Regions from separate parts of the Rhizobium sp. NLR22b genome, predicted to be linked through region 2. Evidence: riboswitches for the same ligand, from Rfam matches in the RefSeq annotation. Region 2 holds a riboswitch; the other holds the start of a gene.

Region 1 (4,266 bases), on a different contig from region 2:
TCGCCGCCGAATTGTTGAAGGCGAGCAACGAGGTCAGCGGCGCATAGGGCTGCTTCAGGGTGATGGTGACGGTCGAAGGATCGGTCGCGGCGATCTTGCCGATGAAGCCCGCCACCTGCTTGCCGCGCGAGGCGATCTTCGTCCAGCGGCCAAGCGAGGCGACAACATCCTCGGACGTCATGTCTGTATTGTCGTGGAACTTGATGCCGGTCCTCAGCTTGATCGTATAGGTTTTGCCGTCGGCGCTGATCTCCGGCAGGCTTTCGGCCAGCAGCGGCGTGACGTTCCAACTCTTGTCGAAGGTGTAGAGCGTTTCGAAAATATGCTGGGTGACGATGCCGACAAGATCAGCCGTCGACGACATCGGATCGAGCGTCGGCGGCTCGCCGATCGTCGCGACATTGATGACGCCGCCCTTTTCCTGGGCAAGCAGGGCGGACGGCAGGGCGACGAGCGCGGTGCCGAGCAGGAATGCGACCAGTGTTTTCATGTGATGGCTCCCGTTTAGTTCCATTATTATGCAATTCATCTTTTTGTAACAGAATAAGAACTGGATCGATCCTGTCAAGCGCGGGCGACGGATTATGCAGCCGCGGATAGCGCGACGCCGAAAAAGCACCATCTTCATCTGCGGCTGTCTGCGCTGCATGAAAGCGGCATGATATGCCAAAGTCAGGCGGTCGCCTTCGGTCAGGCTTCAACAGAACGGGAGAACGGGATGAGCATCGATTTCAACAAAGGAAAGTGGCTGAACGAGCCGGCCAGCTGGCGCGCAGACGAAACCAGCCTCACCCTGACGACCGACGAGAAAACCGATTTTTGGTGCGAAACCTATTACGGCTTCACCCGCGACAACGGCCATTTCCTCGCTTTTCCCACCGGTGACAGCTTCACCGCCGAGATCCGCATCCAGGGCGAATTCCGCACCCTCTACGATCAGGCCGGCCTGATGGTGCGCCTCGACGAAACACGCTGGGTGAAGTCAGGCGTCGAATTCACCGACGGCGAAGCCTTCCTCAGCGCCGTCGTCACCGACGGCAGATCCGACTGGTCGGTGTCCCAGCCCTTCAAGGAACTCGAAGATTTCCACATCCGCGTCACCGTTGCAGGCGGCGCCATGCGCATCCAGGCCTCCCGCGACGGCAGCCGCTGGCCGCTGCTGCGGCTAGCGCCCTTCCCGGCTGCCGACCGCTATGAAGTCGGGCCGGCGGCCTGCACGCCGGAGCGCAGCGGGTTGAGGGTGCGGTTTTCGGAGTTTTCGATCGGGCCGGCGATTACGACGGATCTTCACGATTTGAGTTAGCCGGATAGGATGCGATCGGGATTGCATTCCTGAGCAGCAACGTTCACGCCTAAAGCGCAGCCGCAAGGAGAGTACCGAACCCTCATTTTCGAGATGACATCCGCCCCGTTCTCTGCGAAAAAGAGCGCGATGAGAGACAGGGGCGCCCGTCGACAGACGGGCTGAGAAGCACCCTTCGAACCTGAACCGGATAATGCCGGCGGAGGGAGTCGCTCGGGGTCGCGGTTTCGCCCGCACGAATTGCCCCGTGCCCGCCCCCGCCTGAAAGGGGCGCCATGCAAAACAAGATCACGTCGGGAGCCATGCTGAAGGCGATGCGCGAAAAGCCGCCGCTCGTCCAGTGCATCACCAATTATGTCGCCATGAACATCGCGGCCAATGTTCTGCTTGCGTCGGGCGCCTCGCCCGCCATGGTGCACGCCGCTGAAGAAGCCGGCGAATTCGCCGGCATCGCGAATGCATTGACCATCAACATCGGCACGCTTTCGACGCAATGGATCGAAGGCATGCAGACGGCGGCGAGGGCCGCCAACGCAGCCGGCAAACCATGGGTCCTCGATCCGGTCGCGCATTACGCGACGGCCTTCCGCCGCGGAGCGGTCGCCGATCTCCTGGCGCTGAAGCCGACGATCATCCGCGGCAATGCTTCCGAGATCATCGCCCTTGCCGGCGGAGAGAGCCGCGGCCAGGGCGTCGACAGCCGCGACCCGGTCGAGCAGGCGGAAGGCTCGGCGCGGCGGCTCGCCGAGCGACAGCGGGCGGTGGTCGCCGTCACCGGTGCGGCCGATTTCGTCACCGATGGTGAAAGAGCCGTGCGCATCAAAGGCGGATCGGTCCTGATGCCGCAGGTCACCGCACTCGGCTGCTCGCTCACCTGCCTGATCGGCGCCTTTGCCGCGACCGCCCCTGAGGATACGTTCGGGGCGACAGTTGCGGCCCTTGCGACCTTCTCCGTCGCGGGCGAGGATGCCGCCCTCGGGGCGGCCGGCCCCGGCTCCTTCGCTTGGCGTTTCCTCGATGCGCTGTCAGCCCTGGACGCCGAAACGCTCGATGCCCGGGCAAGGATTTCGGCCGTATGAAGGTTTTCGACCTTTCGCTCTATCTCGTCCTCGACCCCGAACTCTGCGCCGGGATCGGCATGGTCGAGACCGCGCGCCTTGCCGTTGCCGGCGGCGCCACGATGGTGCAACTGCGCGACAAACATGCGGGCACGACCAGAATGATCGAGACCGGCCGAGCCTTGAAACAAGCGCTTGCGGGAACCGGCGCCCTGCTCATCGTCAACGACGATGTCGAGGCGGCGATCGCCATAAGTGCCGACGGCCTGCATATCGGCCAGGAAGACATGGACGCGCGCACGGCACGGACGATGATCGGCCCCGGGATGATCCTCGGCCTCTCGGTCGAGACCGCGCCGCTTGCTAGCGCCGTCGATCCCGGTCTCGTCGATTATGCCGGCGTCGGACCGGTCTTTGCGACGCCGACCAAGGCCGACCACAAGCAGCCGATCGGCTTTGACGGTCTGGCAAGGCTGGTGAAGGCTTCGCCGGTGCCGTCAGTCGCCATCGGCGGCCTCAAGGCGAACCACGTGGCCGAGGTATTTGCCGCAGGCGCCAATGGGCTTGCCGTCGTCTCAGCCATCGCCGGCACGCCGGACCCCGAGGCGGCCACGCGCCGCATCGCCGCAGAAATCCGAAAGGTCCGCCCATGATCCGCAACGTTCTCTCCATCGCCGGCTCCGATCCCTCGGGCGGCGCCGGCATCCAGGCCGATCTCAAGGCCTTTTCCGCCCGCGGCGTCTACGGCATGGCGGTGCTGACCGCGCTGACGGCGCAGAACACGCAAGGGGTGAGCGGCGTGCATCTGGTGCCGCCGCAATTCGTCGCCGACCAGGTCGATGCCGTCTTTGCCGATGTGCGCGTCGACGCCGTCAAGATCGGCATGATCGCCAATGCCGGCATCGCCGAGGCCGTTGCCGCAGCCCTCGCGCACCGGCGTGGCATCCCCGTCGTTCTCGACCCGGTGATGATCGCCAAGGGGGGCGCCGCCCTGCTCGCACCTGAAGCGGTCGACGTGCTGACCAGGCGGCTGCTGCCACTTGCCACGCTTCTCACCCCGAACCTGCCGGAAGCCGCCGCACTTCTGCACCAGCCGGTCGCGACAAACCGGGCCGAGATGGCCGCCCAGGCCGAGCGGCTGCGCGCCCTTGGTCCGGCCGCCGTGCTGGTCAAGGGCGGACACCTCGACGGTGACGAAAGCCCCGACGTGCTTGCCACTGCCGACGGCCTGCACTGGTTCGAGGCGCGACGCGTGCCGACCAAGAATACCCACGGCACCGGCTGCACGCTGTCCAGCGCGCTGGCCGCCGAACTCGCCAAAGGCGACTCGACGCCAGGGGCTGTTGCCATTGCCAAGGACTATCTCGCCGGCGCGGTCGCAGCCGCCGGAAAGCTCAGCGTCGGCTCCGGCCACGGTCCGGTGCAGCATTTCCACGCGCTCTGGCAAGAGGGCGAATAGGCGCTGGCATCGGCAAACAGATGCAAATGTAAAACGGCCCGGCTTGTTCCGGGCCGTTTTGCATTGGACCCATACCGCACGTCGAGGCCGCAACGAGAACAGTCGCGTCCAAGAAAATCCCTGTTGACAAGCCTTCTGAGATGGCCAAGTCTATGACATTAAAAGGGGATATATTCCGCAATAACGGAACATCCAGAGGAGAGACGGGTGCCGGACCTGCTTGTGAGCTTATATTCCACTAGGCTCGCCGAACTGAAAGAGCGGGCTGACGTCGTCGGCGCCTCCATCCGTCCGGCTCTTCCTGCGGAACTGCACCTCGTGGTCAACTGGGTTCGCGAACAATTCAGCGAGAATTGGGCGAGCGAGGTTTCGGTCGCTTTTTCCCGCCAGCCCGTCGCCTGCCTGATATCAGTCGAAGGCGGCAAGTTGCTTGGCTTTGCCTGCTA
Region 2 (4,266 bases):
AGGGACGGCTGACAAATAGTGCGCGACCATGCTGTCGGATAACCATGTCGGACCTGGAATCCACATCAACGCGGTAGGTGGCAAATGCCCCGGCAAGAGGGAACTGAGCAAGGATATCCTCCTCTTTGTGGAATATCCGCCACAGACCCGCATTACACCTTGCATGGCAGCCGACGGGAAGTAAACCCGCTCCCAACTGCGGCGCAACTCGCGACGGCCCACAAGCAGCTTCCGATCTGGCAGGAGCGTTCACCCCCGGCAGGGAAGCTCATGGGAGCGATGCACCGATCATTCCCAAGCGGGGAGCGATAGACAAACATCCAAGCATTGCCGCGGCGTGATACGCTCATGGCCCGCACGTTTGGCCAGACCGTGTAAGAAATCCGCCGGGCGCTGTTGCTTGGCCGTTAAACGTCTTGTGGAGCTTCGAGCGCCGCCGACGACGACGAGCTGTCCTTGCGAATCTTTGGAACGGCTGATTGTGCCGTGCGGCGAATGGATTTCGGGCGCAAAGCCAAGCATGCCTGAGAAGGGCGCAGTTGATCTGCTGACTAGGGGCGACCTGGCCCGCAGACGCCGCCCGATGATAGCCTTGTATCGTCCGATTGCCATTTCGACCAGCGGGCGTCTGCCGTGGCCTTCAAAGACCTGCCATTCCATCCAGCCACCCAAAGCTGTGAAAATCAATATATGTAAGTATATATGCAATAATATACCATATCACTCACGAACTTTTCACACGGATATTTGCCATGTCTCGAACGAAAACGATATACTATAAGATATATCCGTCTCATCTGTTGCGTTGCTGACGTATTTCATGAATTGTCCTGAATAGGAGCTACGACAGCACAGTGCAGGAAGATTACTTCCTATGAATGCTGAAATCTTGCCGGCGACATCATCGTCGGGAGGCTTGCACAAGGAGCACGATGACATGCATCAGAAAAAGCAATCAGACAAGCGCCTTGGCTCCTCGCATCTGCAGTTGGCAACCATCGACGGTGTGTCGCTGCCTGGTCTGCAATTGTCACTCGAGCGGCAGGAGGGCTCCGGGTCGACGAAGAAGACCTTTTTCCAACAATGGCTCCTGGATTTTGCTTTCGGTTGCGAGCTATTTTATCCGATCCAGCTATATGAACATCTCGCAACGAGCGAGAGGACGACAAAGGCGCTAAACCGTTAAGTGAATTGGGAGAATTTGGACCGGCCGCCACGTTCCTCCTTTGAAATCCACGTCTATTGAGTTTCCATATTCCGGGATGGAAGCATCGGCTCAGTCGCCAACGCTTGCAAACTCCAACAACAAGTCGGCGAGCGGATGGAGGATATCATGGACGACCTTGATGCGACGCAAGCAAAGGACGGCTCGGGCACACAGGCTTCAACAGGTGTGAACCAGCACGGCAGGAACATCGGAAGATGGTAAGAAAGTCTATCGGGAACCCGACCGTTAAACGGTACCCGCAAGGCGCAGTTCAAATCTTGCTGCTGGCATCAAATACGCTGACAACGCGCGCTCGCCTGCCAAAATCAAGGAAATTTGACGCGCAGGGTTCGCCCATCAAATTCACCGCAGAAAGGATTCGTTCTCCGTGTCATTTTGTTCTTCGAAACGCATTCGCATCGCCGCACTTGCAGCGACTGCCATCGTGCTGGGCACCCAGATCGCAATTGCGCAAGAACCGTCTATAGGGTCTCAGTGGCTGAACTCGCCAACATCTCGAGTGGAAGCGCTTGCGGTCCTTCAGACCTTGAATGCCAATCTCCTGAGTAACGCCAGTGCTACGTTGACCCTTGATCGCTGGTGCGCCGCGCACAAGCTCGCACCGGAAGGTTCTAAGATTGTAGCTCAGCGTGTGGGCGGGCAAGACAAGCCGGCCGATGAGCACATCCGTGAACTTCTGACCGTCGGACCCGGTGAGCTGATCGCTTATCGCCGCGTCCGCCTGGTCTGCGGCGACCGCGTCTTGTCGGAAGCCGACAACTGGTATGTACCCGCAAAATTAACTGCAGAGATGAATCAGGCTTTGAAGACCAGCGATATCGCGTTTGGCAGAGCCGTTCAGGCTCTTAATTTCACTCGCACAAACCTGTCTGCCAAGTTGCTCTGGTCCCCTCTATCCGAAGGCTGGGACATGGACGGCTTAACAGCGCATGAAACAAGTTCCCTCAGCCTGCCGCCGTTCCTGCTCGAACATCGTGCCGTACTGAAACTTCGAGACGGCACGCCGTTTAGCGCCTTGGTCGAAAGCTACACGGACAAAGTACTAGACTTTCCAGTTCCGCGCCTGCTTTCTCAATAGCGCTTCGGTAGCTCAGCATACTTGCTGAATTGCGCGGGATAAAAATCGACAGCCACTGCATGCGACAAAAGCGCCTGCCTTGCGGAAGCGTGCCGTCGGGCGACTGACTTGTCGATTCGTTGATCGCGGCGACGCACGATCCTGAGCCATCGCAGATGGTCACTTGACAGTCCCCTCGGCAAGCCTCTACCCTTTTTGGCATTCACCAGGGGGGTCCCGGCAAGGGGCTGAGATACTGCTATCGCGCGCAGTGACCCGTTGAACCTGATCCAGTTCATACTGGCGTAGGGACGGTGCAAGCGCTCGAGAGGTTTCGGATTCACGCGTGGAATCCGTGCCGGCGTCTTTCCATCATTCCGGCTGAGGACTGGGTCTCCAAACTCAAACTTGGAGCCTCAAACCGTGAACATCGCCGCAAAGAATATCACCCCAACCGTCACCACCGGCCCCTTGCCGACATCCAGGAAGATCTACAGTCGGGGGGACATCCATCCCGACATTTGCGTGCCGATGCGCGAAATCAGCCTTCATCCGACATCGGGCGAGCCGCCCGTTGTCGTCTACGACTCGTCCGGCCCCTATACGATCGAGGGCACCGAGATCCGTGTCGAACAGGGGCTGCCCTCACTGCGACGTGACTGGGTTCTCGCCCGCGGCGACGTCGAGGCCTATAAGGGCCGCCATGTCCGTCCCGAAGACAACGGCTTTGCCAGCGGCGAAAGGCTGACGCCCGAATTCCCCGCGCTACGCCAGCCGCTGCGCGCAAAGGATGGCAGTGCAGTCACCCAGCTCTCTTATGCGCGCGCCGGCATCGTCACGCCCGAGATGGAATTCATAGCCATCCGCGAAAACCTCGGCCGCAAGGCGCAGGAGGAGGCAATGGTTCGAGACGGCGAGAGCTTCGGCGCTCATATTCCGGACCATGTGACGGCGGAATTCGTCCGGCAGGAAGTGGCGGCGGGACGAGCGATCATCCCCGCCAACATCAATCATCCCGAAGCCGAGCCGATGATCATCGGCCGCAATTTCCTGGTGAAGATCAACGCCAATATCGGCAATTCGGCCATCACGTCGTCGATGGCCGAAGAGGTCGAGAAGATGCTCTGGGCGGCGCGCTGGGGTGCCGACACCGTCATGGACCTTTCCACCGGCCGCAACATTCACAACATCCGCGAATGGATCATCCGCAATTCGCCGCTACCAATCGGTACCGTGCCGCTCTACCAGGCGCTGGAGAAGGTCGAGGGCATTGCCGAGAACCTGACCTGGGAGGTGTATCGCGACACGCTGATCGAGCAGGCCGAACAGGGCGTCGACTATTTCACCATCCATGCCGGCGTGCGGCTTCACTACATCCCGCTCACCGTCAACCGCGTCACCGGCATCGTCTCGCGCGGCGGCTCGATCATGGCCAAGTGGTGTCTCCATCATCATCGCGAGAGCTTCCTCTACGAGCATTTCGAGGAGATCTGCGATATCTGCCGCGCCTATGACGTTTCCTTCTCGCTCGGCGACGGCCTGCGTCCTGGCTCCATCGCCGATGCCAACGATGCAGCGCAATTCGCCGAACTGGAAACACTGGGAGAGTTGACCAAGATCGCCTGGGCGAAAGACTGCCAGGTGATGATCGAAGGCCCCGGCCATGTGCCGATGCACAAGATCAAGGAAAACATGGACAAGCAGCTCAAGGTCTGCGGCGAGGCGCCCTTCTATACGCTTGGACCGCTGACGACGGATATCGCACCGGGTTACGATCACATCACCTCCGGCATCGGCGCAGCAATGATCGGCTGGTTCGGTACGGCGATGCTCTGCTACGTCACGCCCAAGGAGCACCTGGGGCTTCCCGACCGCAACGACGTGAAGGTAGGCGTCATCACCTACAAGATCGCGGCCCACGCGGCTGATCTCGCCAAGGGGCATCCGGCAGCACAGCTGCGCGATGACGCGCTCTCGCGTG

Evidence for each region. A riboswitch is a leader RNA that binds a small molecule or an ion and turns the genes downstream of it on or off. The one in region 2 is predicted to bind thiamine pyrophosphate.
Region 1: linked by a shared signal. The riboswitch ahead of thiM (hydroxyethylthiazole kinase) and the one ahead of thiC (phosphomethylpyrimidine synthase ThiC) in region 2 are both predicted to bind thiamine pyrophosphate.

Annotation. Positions count from the first base shown of each region.
Region 1 covers NZ_JABDWM010000002.1:423,671-427,936, reverse strand. The annotation lists gene HJC00_RS05730 (ABC transporter substrate-binding protein) at 1-490, opposite strand, end outside; gene HJC00_RS05725 (DUF1349 domain-containing protein) at 719-1,303, shown strand; TPP riboswitch at 1,432-1,528, shown strand; gene thiM (hydroxyethylthiazole kinase) at 1,579-2,382, shown strand; gene thiE (thiamine phosphate synthase) at 2,379-3,014, shown strand; gene thiD (bifunctional hydroxymethylpyrimidine kinase/phosphomethylpyrimidine kinase) at 3,011-3,820, shown strand; gene HJC00_RS05705 (GNAT family N-acetyltransferase) at 4,028-4,266, shown strand, end outside.
Region 2 covers NZ_JABDWM010000028.1:34,270-38,535, forward strand. The annotation lists partial or broken gene HJC00_RS29730 (ornithine cyclodeaminase) at 1-154, shown strand, start outside; partial or broken gene HJC00_RS33230 (IS5/IS1182 family transposase) at 473-666, opposite strand; gene HJC00_RS29740 (hypothetical protein) at 875-1,186, shown strand; gene HJC00_RS29745 (hypothetical protein) at 1,596-2,306, shown strand; TPP riboswitch at 2,504-2,615, shown strand; gene thiC (phosphomethylpyrimidine synthase ThiC) at 2,709-4,266, shown strand, end outside.